2 regions of the Kitasatospora sp. NPDC097643 genome follow, and region 1 is predicted to be linked to the other one. Evidence: riboswitches for the same ligand, from Rfam matches in the RefSeq annotation. Region 1 holds a riboswitch; the other holds the start of a gene.
What was found. A riboswitch is a leader RNA that binds a small molecule or an ion and turns the genes downstream of it on or off. The one in region 1 is predicted to bind cobalamin.
Positions count from the first base shown of each region.

Region 2: linked by a shared signal. The riboswitch ahead of nicT (Nickel transporter NicT) and the one ahead of metE (5-methyltetrahydropteroyltriglutamate--homocysteine S-methyltransferase) in region 1 are both predicted to bind cobalamin.

Region 1 covers NZ_JBEOSA010000045.1:36,149-43,042, forward strand. The annotation lists gene metE (5-methyltetrahydropteroyltriglutamate--homocysteine S-methyltransferase) at 1-2,306, opposite strand, end outside; cobalamin riboswitch at 2,470-2,691, opposite strand; gene ABTY15_RS25695 (methyltransferase domain-containing protein) at 2,797-3,555, opposite strand; gene ABTY15_RS25700 (hypothetical protein) at 3,618-3,962, opposite strand; gene ABTY15_RS25705 (hypothetical protein) at 3,959-4,594, opposite strand; gene ABTY15_RS25710 (hypothetical protein) at 4,688-5,134, shown strand; gene ABTY15_RS25715 (class I SAM-dependent methyltransferase) at 5,131-5,970, shown strand; gene ABTY15_RS25720 (hypothetical protein) at 6,175-6,672, shown strand; gene ABTY15_RS25725 (glycosyltransferase) at 6,854-6,894, opposite strand, start outside.
Region 2 covers NZ_JBEOSA010000055.1:44,180-51,073, reverse strand. The annotation lists gene ABTY15_RS29015 (AAA family ATPase) at 1-627, shown strand, start outside; gene ABTY15_RS29010 (CDP-glycerol glycerophosphotransferase family protein) at 624-2,300, opposite strand; gene ABTY15_RS29005 (ArsR/SmtB family transcription factor) at 2,356-2,751, opposite strand; cobalamin riboswitch at 2,834-3,040, shown strand; gene nicT (Nickel transporter NicT) at 3,074-4,189, shown strand; gene ABTY15_RS28995 (EamA family transporter) at 4,197-5,045, opposite strand; gene ABTY15_RS28990 (helix-turn-helix domain-containing protein) at 5,220-5,792, shown strand; gene rpmG (50S ribosomal protein L33) at 5,856-6,020, opposite strand; gene ABTY15_RS28980 (M24 family metallopeptidase) at 6,231-6,894, shown strand, end outside.

The DNA.
Region 1 (6,894 bases):
AGTTCCTCGCGCAGGTGGCGAGCGGCGGCGACCAGGCTGTCCAGGGAGACGCGGGTCTCCGGCCAGGCGCGGGTCTTCAGCCCGCAGTCGGGGTTGACCCAGAGCCGCTCGGCCGGGATCGCGGCGAGGCCGGCGCGCAGCAGGGCGACCGCCTCCTCGGTGCTCGGGACGCGCGGGGAGTGGATATCCCAGACGCCCGGGCCGACCTCGCGCGGGTAGCCGGCCGCGGCCAGTTCGCCGGCGACCTCCATGTGGGAGCGGGCGGCCTCCAGGGAGATGACGTCCGCGTCGAGGTCGTCGATCGCCGTCATGATCGCGCCGAACTCGGCGTAGCACATGTGGGTGTGGATCTGGGTGTCGGCGCGGACGCTGGAGGTGGCGAGGCGGAAGGCCTCGGTGGCCCAGTCCAGGTAGGCGGGGCGCCCGGCGGCCCGCAGCGGGAGGGTCTCGCGCAGGGCCGGCTCGTCCACCTGGACGACCGCGGCACCCGCGGCCTCCAGGTCGGTGACCTCGTCGCGCAGCGCGAGGGCGACCTGGCGGGCGGTGTCGGCGAGCGGCTGGTCGTCACGGACGAAGGACCAGGCGAGCATGGTGACCGGGCCGGTGAGCATGCCCTTGACCGGGCGGTCGGTCAGGCCCTGGGCGTAGCGGAACCAGTCCACCGTCATCGGGTGCGACCGGGAGATGTCCCCGGCGAGGACCGGCGGCCGCACGTACCGGGTGCCGTAGGACTGCACCCAGCCGTGCCGGGTGGCCAGGTAGCCGGTGAGCTGCTCGGCGAAGTACTGGACCATGTCGTTGCGTTCGGGCTCGCCGTGCACCAGCACGTCCAGTCCGGCCTTCTCCTGGTAGGCGATGACCTCGCGGACCTCGGCCTCCATCCGCTCGCGGTACGCCTCCGCACCGATCCGACCCGCCGTCAGATCAGCTCGGGCGATGCGCAGTTCGCCGGTCTGCGGGAAGGAGCCGATGGTGGTGGTCGGCAGCAGCGGCAGGCCGAGCCGGGCGCGCTGGGCCTCGGCCCTGACAGGGTAGGGCTGGGCCCGGCGGGCGTCGTCCGCGGTGACGGCGGCGGCGCGGGCCCGGACGGCCGGGTCGCGGGTGATCGGCGAGTGGGCTCGGGAGGCCAGGTCGGCGCGGTTCGCGGCGAGTTCGGCGGTGATCGCGCCGGTGCCCTCGCGCAGGCCGCGGGCCAGCAGTGCCGTCTCGGCGGCCTTCTGCCTGGCGAAGGCCAGCCAGCGGGCGATCTGCGGATCGATGTCGCGTTCGAGCGTGGCGTCGATCGGCACGTGCAGGAGGGAGCAGGACTGGGCGACGTCGACCCGGTCGGCGAGGCCGAGCAGGGTCGCCAGGGTGGCCAGTGACTTCTCCAGGTCATTGATCCAGACGTTGCGCCCGTCGATCACCCCGGCCACCAGCCGCTTGCCGGGCAGCCCGCCGACGGCGGCGAGGTCGTCCAGGTTGGCGGCGGCCGGGCCCGTGAAGTCCAGTGCCAGGCCCTCGACCGGGGCCTTGGCGAGCACCGGCAGGGCGTCACCGAGGCGATCGAAGTAGCTCGCGACCAGCAGCTGCGGCCGGTCGGCGAGCGCCCCGAGGTCGCGGTAGGCGCGGGCCGCGGCACCCAGTTCGGCCGGGGTGCGGTCCTGCACCAAGGCGGGTTCGTCCAACTGGACCCAGGTGGCTCCGGCGGCCTTGAGGTCGGCGAGCAACTGCGCGTAAACGGGCAGCAGCCGGTCCAGCAACGTGATCGGCTGGAAGTCCTCGTCCACACCGGGCGCCGGCTTGGCGAGCAGCAGGTAGGTGACGGGGCCGACCAGTACGGGCCGGGCGTCGTGGCCGAGCGCCAGGGCCTCCCTGAGCTCGCCGACCGCCTTGGCCGGGCTCGCCGCGAAGACCGTGTCCGGCCCCAACTCCGGGACCAGATAGTGGTAGTTGGTGTCGAACCACTTGGTCATCTCCAGCGGCGCCACCTCCTGGGTGCCGCGCGCCATGGCGAAGTACCCGTCCAGCGCGTCGGCCTCGACCGCGTCCCGGTGCCGGGCCGGGATCGCGCCGACGGCGACCGTGGTGTCCAGCACGTGGTCGTACAGCGAGAAGTCACCGGTCGGGACCTCCTCGATGCCGGAGTCGGCGAGCTGCCGCCAGTTCGCACGGCGCAGGTCGGCGGCCGTGGCCAGCAGCGCCCCGGCAGTGACCGTGCCCTTCCAGTACCCCTCGATGGCCTTCTTGAGCTCCCGGCCCCGGCCCTGGCGGGGGTAGCCGTACGCGGTGGCGAGGGTTGCCGCGGCTGCGGACTTCGTGGTCAAGGGACTCTCCTTCGCGAGTCTTTCTCCTCAAGTACCCGGGGACGGGAGGAGGGCGCGAAGGGATGACGAACCGGACGGCGGCCGCCGTGGACATGCGTGCCTGATCCGCCTGGTGTGGTCGCCGACCCGCCCTCGAGGTCACCGGATATCCGCGCGCGGATGGTCCGCGGGCGGGCAGCGGGCAGGTCTTCGGACTCGCGGGCACGCCCACCCTGTGAAGGGCGGACACCTACTGGCCGTCGCTTCCCAGGCCCGGTCGGGCCCAGTGCGTATGACGGCGGTCGTTCCCGCTCACCGCTGCGGGGCAGTCCCGGATTCCCACCGGGTTCCCTCTTGCGACGCGCCTGCCTGGCGGACAGGGCGAACCAGCTGCCCGGTCAGCTTAGGGGCAGGCAACGCGAACTGACGCGGAAACCACGAAACGCGTCCGCGTGACCCGGCCGACGGTCAGGTGCGCGTCGAGGTGTCGGGCGTGCGCGGCAGGGTCGATCTACCTGCGCGCCTCGATCAGGAAGCGGGCCGAGTGCGCGACGAACGGGCCCTGGGTGCGGATCTGCTCGTCGAGCTCGCGCAGCCGCTCCCGGTACGCGTCGACGGTGAAGCCCGGCACCATCCAGATCACCTTGCGCAGGAAGTACACCACCGCGCCGATGTCGAAGAACTCCATCCGCAGCCGCTCCGAGCGCAGGTCCACCACCTCCAGCCCGGCGGCCCGCGCGTCCGCGCTCTCGATCTCGGGGCGGCGGCCCTCGCGGGCCTCGGGCAGCGGGCCGAGGAAGTACTCCACCAGCTCGAAGACGGAGGCCGGCCCGACGTGCTGGGCGAAGTAGCTGCCGCCCGGCCGCAGCACCCGGGCGATCTCCGCCCACCAGGGCTTCACCGGGTGCCGGCTGCTGACCAGGTCAAAGGCCGCGTCGGCGAACGGCAGCGGCGGCTCGTCCGCGGCCGCCACCACGACCGCGCCCAGCGGGTGCAGCAGCCCGGTGGCGCGCGCCACGTTCGGCGGCCAGGACTCGGTGGCGGCCATCGTGCGCGGCATCCCGCCGGCCCGTACCGCCCCGGCCAGCACCTCGCCGCCGCCCGTCTGCAGGTCCAGCGCCGCCTCGACGTGCGCCAGGCGTTCGCCCAGCAGCCGCTGGTAGCCCCAGGACGGGCGCTGTTCGGTGGCGCGCCCGTCCAGCCAGGAGAAGTCCCAGCCGTCCACGGACGCCGCCTCGGCCTCGGCGATCAGTTCCTCGAAGGTGCGCATGCCCGCATCATGGTGCCGTCGCGCCCGCCCGGCCACCCGTTTTTCTCCCCGGAGCGGCCGCCTCAACCGCCTCCGTACCGCAGCACCGTTCCCACGACCACGGCCAGACTGCCCGCCGCGATCAGGCCGCTCGCCGGCTCCGTGCCTGCGCCGTCCGCCTCGAAGGCCACCAGCACACCCGGCGGCTCGCCGCACTGCCGCTCGACCAGCCTTCGCTCCTGCGGCGTCGGCGCGCGGAACACCGGATCCTGGAAGGCCGCCGGGCAGCGGACGTACAGCGGGTCGGCGAACACCAGCTCCAGGCCGTGGTGGTACGCCAGGTCGTAACCGGCGGCCAGCCTCAGCTCGCCCGGGCACCACGACCAGACGTCCCAGTCCCACCAGGAGCCCTGGGGCAGGTCGATCACACCGGCCACCCGGCCCGGCTGGGCGGTGCCTCCGCGATGCGCGGATGGCGGACGGCCTCCAGCTCGCCGTCGGCCAGCAGGTCCGCGATCAGCGCCTCCGAGCCGAACACCTCGGTGGCGCTCAGGTCCCAGTCGGAGAGGACGAACCAGGAACGGTCCAGCGGCCACCAGTGGGCGGGGAACGCCAGACCGGTCGAGCGGGCCGGTCCCCGGCAGGCGTCGTGGTGCGCCACCGCCTCCGCCAGCCGGCCCCGGTGCGCCGGGACCGGATCCCCCAGGTCCTCGATCGCCGCCTGCGCCCAGTAGCACTCCGTCGCCGGGCCCTCGGCGCTGTGCCGGGCCAGGATCTGCACCAGCCGCTCCAGGCACGCCCGGTCGGGCTCGCCGCTGTCCGGGTAGTCGACGCCGTCCGGCCGCACCCCGGGGCCGAACACCCGCGTCGACAGGGTGGACGGCCAGTCCGCGAGCCGTCGGCCGGACTCCGCCAGCACATCGGCCCAGCGCACCCGCTCCCCGCCCACGTACATCGAGTGCAACACCCAGCAGTGGTCCGCGAAGCCGTCCTCCGGCCCGCCCGGCTCGTACCCCAGCACGGCGTCGCCCGCCTCCAGCAGCGGCCGCATCCCGCCCAACGGATCATCCTCCCGCAACCGCTCCACGCCGCACCACCCGTCCGCTCGGAAAACCACTGTCCAGCCCATCTTGAGCTCCGCGAGGATAGCGCCATGACGAACCGGACGATCCCGTCGGAGGGTGAGCAGACCGAGGCCTACGGCCTCTGCCTGGTCGCCAACGTCGCGCAGGAGACGGCGCACGGGCCGGACGGCCTCGACCTCCAGCGCGGCCTGCGACACTTCGCACCAGGCGCCAAGCTGTGGATCGCCGTGCCCCGCTGGGACTTCGGTGACGGACAGGTGATCGTGGCCGGCCGACACCGGGGCAACGGCCGCCGCTACGTCACCCTCGTCACCAACCTGCGCCACCTGGAGAACTTCCGCGTCCAGGGCGTCTACAGCCCCGCCCTGCTGCGCGCCCTGACCCGCGAGGCGGGCAGCCACGCCGACGCCCACGGGCTCTGGCCGGAGGAATGGGCCGAGCAGCTCGCGGCCTCGTGCAACCTGCGGAGGCTCAGAGCCCGCGTCCCCTCACCCGTGGAGTCCTCGACGCCATGACCCACTCCTCCTCCGGCGTCGGTCGGTTCTACGACGCGTTCGCGGCCGGGTACCACCTCCTCTACCCGGACTGGAACGCCTCCGTCGCCCGGCAGGGCGCCGCCCTCGACGCCCTGATCCGCAGCCGACTCGGGGACGAGCCCTCCCACGCGACCTCCCGAACGCCCTCCGAAGCACCCCTCGACGCACCCCTCGACGTGCTCGACTGCGCCTGCGGCATCGGCACCCAGGCGATCGGGCTCGCCGCCCGGGGCCACCGGGTCACCGGCACCGACCTCAGCCCGGTGGCAGTCGCCCGCGCAGCCGCCGAGGCCGCCCGACGCGGCCTCCAGTTACCCGTCGCGGCCGCCGACATGCGTCAACTCCCCTTCACCGACGGCTCCTTCGACGTCGTCGTGTGCGCCGACAACGCTCTCCCCCACCTGCTCACCGCCGCCGACGTCCGCGCCGCCCTCACCGCCATGCGCCGCACCCTGCGCAGCGGCGGGCTCCTCCTGCTCTCCACCCGCCCCTACGACGAGTTGCGCCGGCACCGCCCGACCGCGACCCCGCCGCAGACCGCCGAACACGACAGCCGGCGGTCCGTCATCTTCCAGCTCTGGCAGTGGCACGAGGACGGCGAGCGGTACGACCTGGAGCTGTTCCAGCTGTCCGCCCCAGACGACACCGGCCCCACCGACCAGTGGCAGGTCGACGTCCACCGCTCCACCTACTGGGCCCTCACCCAGGCCCAGTTGACCGCCTTCGCCACCGAGGCCGGCTTCACCTCCGTCAGCTGGGAACCGCCCGCCCGCACCGGCTTCTTCCAACCAGTGATGATCGCCCGCGCAGCGTGACAAGGGGCCCGACGACGCCTGGCGCCTGGAACTCGACCTCCCCGTCCTCGCCGACCTGCGCACCACCATCCCACCCGCCGACCTCCCCACCGTCATCGCCGCCACCTTCGGCCGGCCCTCCGACGACAGCGTCCGGTGAGGGCCCATGTATCGTCCTCGGGGCCCACGGAGGGCACGTCCCCTGAGCGGCTGAGGAGGTCCATCGTGGCCGGTGAACGGCTCGAAGCCGAGTGGGTGCGCGGCTGGTGCCAGCAAGCGGACACGGCTCTCCTGGAACTGGCGGCCTCCTTCGAGGCCCGGCACGGCTTCCCGCCGGGCCAGAACGTGGTCACCCGAGCAACGGACGAGAGCCACAAGGCCACGGAGGCGCTCGTAGAACTGACGCCGATCCCCTCGGACCTGACGACGATGTACTGGGTGATCCGCGAGGTCTCCCTGCCCGACGTGGACAACGGCTACTTCGTCCACCCGGCCACCACGGTCGCCGGTCACTTCCGCGAGTACGGAGCCATCCAGATCCCCGGGGAGGAGCCTGCCCTGGTATTCGCCAGCGACGGCGGCGGCCACCTCTTCGCCCTGTCCGGCTCCGGCCGCGTCTGGCGGTCCACCACCGCCTCGTGGTCCGACCAGTTCGACCTGGCCGCTTCCGACCTCCAGGACTTCTTCGAAGGACTGGCCCGGCAGATCAGGCGTCAACTCTGACCAGCGGCACTCTCATTCCACACGGCGGTTCCACCAACGCCCCCTGCCCCCACCGACCGTCGTCCCCTCGGGGTCGACACAAGCGCCCAACCACCTCCACCATCCGAGCGGAGCCGCCCTACGGAGCCACCTCACCAGCGCGGCCACACAAACGCTCCCGTCACGCACCGCCCTCTCAGGGTCAACACATGCGGTCAACCACCTCCGCAACCCGGTCAGCCC
Region 2 (6,894 bases), on a different contig from region 1:
GAGCGCGGCATCGAGTCGGCCCAGTGGGACAACCGGCCGGACGCCGTGGTCCGGATGCGCAACCAGCTCGCCCGCGCCCGCTTCGAGCGCAAGGAGTACCGGCTCGCCGCCGAGCAGCTGGCACTGGCCTCGGAGCAGCTGCCACTGGTGGCGGACCGGAGGGTGGCGGGGGTGCTCCACGAGACCGACGGCCTGCTCTGCCTGGCCGACGGCCGCCCGGGCGAGGCGGTGCAGCGGTTCACGCTGGCCCTGGCGGACAACCGGGGTGACGACCACGGCGAGATCGTGCAGAGCTACAACCTGGCGCAGGCGCTGATCGCCGACGGCCGTCCGGAGGAGGGGCTGACCGTACTGGAGGCGGCCACCGTCCGGGCCGTGGACACCGGTGACGACGACATGCTGATGAAGCTGCCGCTGGTCCGCGCCCGGGCCCACCGTGCCCTGGGGCAGCTCGACCACGCCGTCGCCCATGCCGAGGACTGCGCCCGGCAGGCCGGGGAGCGGAGCCAGTACGCGAAGGAGGCCCAGGCGCACACCCTGCTCGTCGGCCTCGCGGAGGAGTTGGGCGACGAGGCGCTGGCGGAGCGCAGCCGGGCGCGGCTGCGGGAGCTTGAGGACAGGCCCTAGGAAGGCCCGGTGGTGAAGGACACCCGGGTGCGGTGCTCGCCGGTGCGGACGGTGAGGCCGTGGGCGGGCAGGGCGGCCGGGTCGCCGCCGTAGGTGAGCCACTGGGCGACGGCGCTGCCGAGCAGCAGCGGGTCGAGGGCGGGTTCGGGGGCTCCCCAGGCGGGTTCGGCGCGGGCCTCCAGCAGCAGGCCGGTGCGCAACCGGAGGAGGTGGCGGGCCGGGCCGAGGGCGGCCACCGCGACGGCGAGGCCGGGGAGTTCGGCGGCGGTGTCGACGAGCCAGCGTGCGGCGGGGCGCTCGGCGTGCGCCTCGGTGCGGGCGAGGACCTCGGCGGTGTAGCGCAGGGCGTCGCCGGGGTACTCGTCGGCGAGCGCGTGGAAGCCGCGCGGGGTGTGGTCGTTCGGGTCGAAGGGGTAGCGCCGCAGGCTGACCTCGGTGCCCTCGCTCTTGCCCTCGACGTCGTAGGCCGTGGGCCGGTCGGTGCTGCCGGGGCGCGGGTCGGGCCTGGGGTAGGGCGGCAGGAGCGGCTCGTCGGTGGGTTCGTCCAGCCGGTCCAGGAAGGAGTAGAGCAACGGGCGCAGCACCCGGGCGGATTCGCCGCGCCGGGCGAGCGAACGGTCGGTGATCCCGCGCAGGTCGGCCGGGTCCTGGGCGAGGGCCAGTTCGAGCTGGGCGGCGAGGTCGCCGTCGGGGTCGAGCACGGGTGCGGCCTGGCCGAAGGCGTGGCTGGGGGAGTGCGGGTCGAGTTCGGCGGCGCCGGTGGCGACGAGCACGGTGGGCCGTTGCAGGGCGGCGCCGTAGACGGAGACCGAGCCGTGGTCGCCGATCAGGCAGTCGGCGGCGACCAGGGCGGCCTGCCAGCCCTGGTGGGGCGGGATCAGGCGCAGGCCCATCCGGCGGGCGCTGTCGAGCAGGGCCTCGGGGTCGTGCCGGCTCCAGATGTTGGGGTGCAGGACGACGGCCACGGTGTACTCGTCGGCGGGGAGCCGGCGGACCAGGCGTTGCGGCAGGTCGGGGTGGCGGCCGAATAACGAGTGCTCGCTCCAGGTGGAGTTGACGACGACGAGCCGTCGGCCGTCGACGGCGCCGAGCGCGGCGCGGTAGGCGTCGCGGGAGCGGTGGCTGCGCAGCATCCGGTCGAAGCACGGGTCGCCGACCACCCGGGCGACGTCCACGGCCTCGGGGCAGGAGACCCGCAGGCGGTCCAGCTGCTCGGGGTGGGAGAGGCCGAGGACGTCCACGAACACCCGCCCGCGGTGGGTGAGTTCGTTGCGGGAGAGGCCGGCGGCGCTGACCGTGTCGCCGGTGGACTCGGTCACCAGCCGGTTGTAGCCGGCGCCGTGCGGGAGGACGACCAGGCGGGCGTCCAGGCGGTGCATGGAGGAGTGGACGGCGCAGGCGACGGCCAGGTCGAAGCGGTGCCGGACGGCGTCCTCCCAGTCCAGCACGGTGAAGCCGGGCAGTCCGCGGACGTAGTCGTCCAGGGCGCGGTCGGCGAAGGCGGAGCCGGGGTTGACGGTGAAGTACCGGGCGATGCCGTCGGGGTTCAGCAGGGTGAGGACGTCCAGGACGCGGGTGGCCGAGGTGAGGGTGCGGGCGACCGCCAGCACGCGGGCCTTGACCGGTCGGGTGTTCCAACGGTCGGCGGGCCAGGCGTGGGGGCGGGACGGCACACCATGATCGTACTCATCCGGGGTGCCGCCCCGGGGTGCGTTTCCCGAGTGTCGGTCAGCCGGCCGCCGCGGTGGGCCCGGTGACCGGCTCGTGGTGTTCGGCGGCGGTGCACTCGTCCAGCAGGGGGCGCATGGCCTCGTCCACGAGCCGGTAGCGCACCACTCGTCCGTCCTTGTCGCCGGTGACCACGCCGGCCGTGCGCAGCAGCCGCAGCGCCTGGGAGACGGCGGGGTCGCGCATGCCGGTGGCGACGGCGAGGTCGGTGACGGCGAGCGGGCCGGCCCGGTGCAGCGCGAGCAGCAGGGCCAGCCGGCCGGGGTCGGCGAGCAGGGAGAACCGCTCGGACCAGGACCGGACGTGCGCGGTGTCGCCGATGGCGGCGATGGCCTCGCAGACCCGGTGCCCGTCGATGGTGCGGTGGTCCGCGCGGTCGGCCGGTACGAGATGCATGGGGACATTCTTGCAGGCCAGGGGCTGTGATCCTGAACACCTGCGCAGGTGTGCAGCCTTGCACCGGCCTGCTCCGCACCCCTACGGTGTTGCCCGCCGTGGTGCTCGGGAAGACCGGTGACGGACCCTCAGGGGTCCCAGTCCGGAGCGGCCCTCGCCACTGTGACCGGGGCCATCGGCAGCGATGGAGTCCGTCCGTACCCACGACGCCACTGGGCGCCTCGCGCGCCTGGGAAGGCGGGTACGGATCCCCGGGAGCCAGGAGACCGGCCACGGCATCTCACGACCGTCTTTCCACGAGGTGCTGGAGCGTGATCCCGAGATGACCCTGCCCGAAACCGCGGCCCCCACGGCCGCGGCGACGTCGTCCGTCCTGCCGTCCTTCCGCTGGAAGCGCGAGGACACCCTCCGCACGGCCGGGTTGATGGGGGTGATCCTGGCCATGCACGTGGTGGCCTTCGGGACGCTCATCTTCCTGGTCGCGCCCCGGAACTACGCGGTGGGTACCCAGGTCTTCGGGGTGGGCCTGGGTATCACCGCGTACACCCTCGGTATGCGGCACGCCTTCGACGCCGACCACATCGCGGTGATCGACAACACCACCCGCAAGCTGATGGCGGACGGCAAGCGGCCGGTCTCGGTGGGCTTCTGGTTCGCCCTCGGACACTCCTCGATGGTGGTCATCATGGCCGCCCTGGTGGCGGGCGGCGCTCAGCTGGCCGACACCCTGATGGACGACGAGTCGACCACGCACAAGTGGCTCGGCATGATCGGCACCAGCACCTCCGGCGTCTTCCTCTACCTGATCGGCGCGCTCAACCTGGCCGCGCTGCTGGGCATCCTGAAGGTGTTCCGGGCGATGCGGGCCGGGCAGTACGACGAGGCGGAGCTGGAGCAGCACCTCGACTCGCGCGGCTTCATGGCCCGGGTGCTGAACCGGGCGACGAAGTCGATCACCCGGCCGGGGCAGATGTTCCCGGTGGGCATGGTGCTCGGCCTGGGCTTCGACACCGCGACCGAGGTCACCCTGATGGTGATGGCCGGTTCGGGCGCGGCCTCCGGGCTGCCCTGGTACGCGATCGCCTGCCTGCCGCTGCTGTTCGCGGCCGGGATGAGCCTGTTCGACACGCTGGACGGGACGTTCATGAACTTCGCCTACCAGTGGGCGTTCTCCAACCCGGTGCGGAAGGTCTACTACAACCTGACCATCACCGGGCTGTCGATCGCGGTGGCGTTCATCATCGGCACCATCGAGCTGGTCACCGTGCTGCACGAAAAGCTCGGTCTGAGCGACCCGGTCAGCGGCTGGATCGCGGACATCTCGCTGGACAACGTCGGCTACGCGATCGCCGGGCTGTTCGTGGTGGTCTGGGCGGTGGCGATCGGCTACTGGAAGCTGGCCGGGGTCGAGAAGCGCTGGGCGCCGGCCGAGCAGTGACCGTCGGTCAGGAGGCGGCGAGCAGCAGTGTCCCCGCCACGGCGAGCCCGGCGCCGACCACCTGGACCGGGCGCAACCGCTCCTTGAGCACCCCGCGCGCCATCAGTGCGGTGACCACGGGGTAGAGCGAGGCGAGCACGGCGGCGGCGGCCGCCGAGCCGCCGTTCGAGGCCAGCGCGTAGACGCCGTTGGCGGCGACGTCGGCCAGGCCGACCGCGGTGAGGGCGGGCAGCCCGGCCCGCAGCCGGGGCAGCAGGCCGGCGGGCCGCGCGCCGCGCAGCGTGACCAGCAGCGTGGTGCCGCCGACGGCGACGTTGCAGAGCCGCTGGACGCAGAGCGCGAGCAGCAGCCCGCCGGTGGTGGCGTGGGCGATCAGCGCCATGCACGAGCCGAAGCCGAAGGCGGCGCCCAGGGTGAGCAGCAGCGCCTTGCGGGCGGCCGTCGGACCGCCGCGCTCGGGCCCGGCGGCCAGCACCACACCGGCCAGGGCCACCGCGATCCCGGCGAGCTGGGGCAGGCCGGGCCGGTCGCCGAGCGCGAGCCCGACGCCGACCGGCACCGCGATGCCGACGGTGGTCAGCGGGGAGACCACGCCCATCGGCCCGAGTGCCAGCGCCCGGTAGAAGGCGAGGATGGCGAACGGGCCGATCACCCCGGCGGCGACGGCGTACCAGAGGGCGGGGGAGGCGTCGGTCCAGCTGCCGGTGGCGAGCACGGCGAGCAGCAGGACGGCGGCCGCCATCAGTTGGGAGACGACCACCACGGTGAGCGCGGGCAGCCGCCGGGCGAGCACGCCGCCGCCGAAGTCGGCCACGCCCCAGAGCAGGCTGGCACTGAGGGCGAGGACGGCGGTCACCGGAGCGCGCCGGCAGGGCAGGGGGGAAGTGAGGACAGCACAATGCACTCCGCAGTACAGTCGGGTGGACTTTGTTGCCGGGATGGCAGCGTAGTGCACTGAACTGAACTTATCGAACAAGATTTTGCACTTTGCCGTGACCATTTCGCACCGAGGACTTCAAGGACTGCCCGCGTGCCGGACCCCGATCTCGTCTCCCAGGCCCTCGCCCGGAACCTCCGGAGGCTGCGCGCCGAGCGCGGCCACACCCTGGACGCCCTCGCCGCCCGCTCCGGCGTCAGCCGCGGCATGATCGTCCAGATCGAGCAGGACCGCACCAACCCCAGCGTGGCCACCGTCGTCCGGCTGGCCGACGCGCTCGGCGTCTCGATCGCGCGGCTGCTCGACTACGAGGAGGGGCCGGGGGTGCGGATCGTGCCCGAGGAGCAGGCCGTCCCGCTGTGGACCGGGCCGTCCGGCGGCACCGGCACCCTGCTCAACGGGGTCGAGGCGCCCGGGCCGCTGGAGCTGTGGGCCTGGCGGATGGAGCCCGGCGAAGGGTACTCCGCGGAGGCGCACCCGGTGGGGACGATGGAGATCATCCGGGTCGAGCAGGGGGAGCTGACCCTGGTGCACGGCGAACGCGAGCACGTGGTGCCGGCCGGCAACACCGTCTCCTTCGACGCCGCGCACCCGCACGCCTACCGCAACGCGGGCGGCGCGGTGCTGCGGCTGACCATGGTGGTCTCCGTCCCGCCGCCGCGCTGAGCCTCGAACGCGACGAACGGCGCCGCCCCGGGCTGGGGGTGGCGCCGTTCGCGTGTCCGGGGCTCAGCGCTCCTCGCGGAAGTCGACGTGCCGGCCGGCGACCGGGTCGTACTTGCGCAGGACGATGCGGTCCGGGTCGTTGCGGCGGTTCTTCCGGGTCACGTAGGTGAAGCCGGTGCCGGCGGTGGAGCGGAGCTTGACGACGGGGCGCAGTTCGCTGCGGGCCATGGGTCCTCCCGGGGTGTGCGGTGCTGGTTCGGGGCCGAGCTCGAACCGTACACCGAAATGGATGTCGTTTTCACTTGCCCTCAACGCCGGCTCCGCCGCGGTCATTCCCGGGTGGCGCGCGGGCGTGGGGGAGGGCGTGTGGAGGCGGGAGCGCGCTCAGTCGGGGGCGCTCGGCGGGCGGATCGGGGTGGGGCTTCGTAGGCTCGACGCATGTCTGATGCGTACGCGGGCCGGCGGGAGCGTGTGAGGGAGCACTGCAGTGCGGCCGGGGCCGATGCGGCGCTGATCACCCGGGCCGCGAACGTGCGGTACCTCACCGGCTGCGCGCCCTGCGGCGCCACGCTGCTGCTGACCCGGGAGCGGGTGCTGCTGGCGCTGCCGGACGACCTGCCGCCGGACGACACCGGGGAACACCTGATCGCCGCGGACGTCACGCAGGTCCCGGTGTCGGCCGGGGCGGACACCGCCCTCGCGGCCGCCGCCGCGGCGGCGCGGCTGGGGGTCTCGGACCTGGCGGTGGAGGAGCACGACCTCACCGTCAGTCGGCACCGGGCGGTCGCGGGCCTCGCCGAGGGCGTCCGGCTGGCCGACCTGGGCCAGGTGGTCGAGCGGCTGCGGGTGGTCAAGGACGAGCACGAGATCGCCGACCTGCGGATCGCCGCCGAGATCGCCGACCAGGCGCTCGGCGAGCTGCTGGAGTCGATCCTGGTCGGCCGCACCGAGCGGCACCTGGCGATGGAGCTGGAGCGCCGGATGATCGACCACGGCGCCGACCGGGCGGCCTTCCCGGTGTCCGTCGGCACCGGCAGCCACTCCGGCCAGCCCGCCCACCAGCCGACCGACCGCCGGGTGGAGGAGGGCGACTTCCTCACCG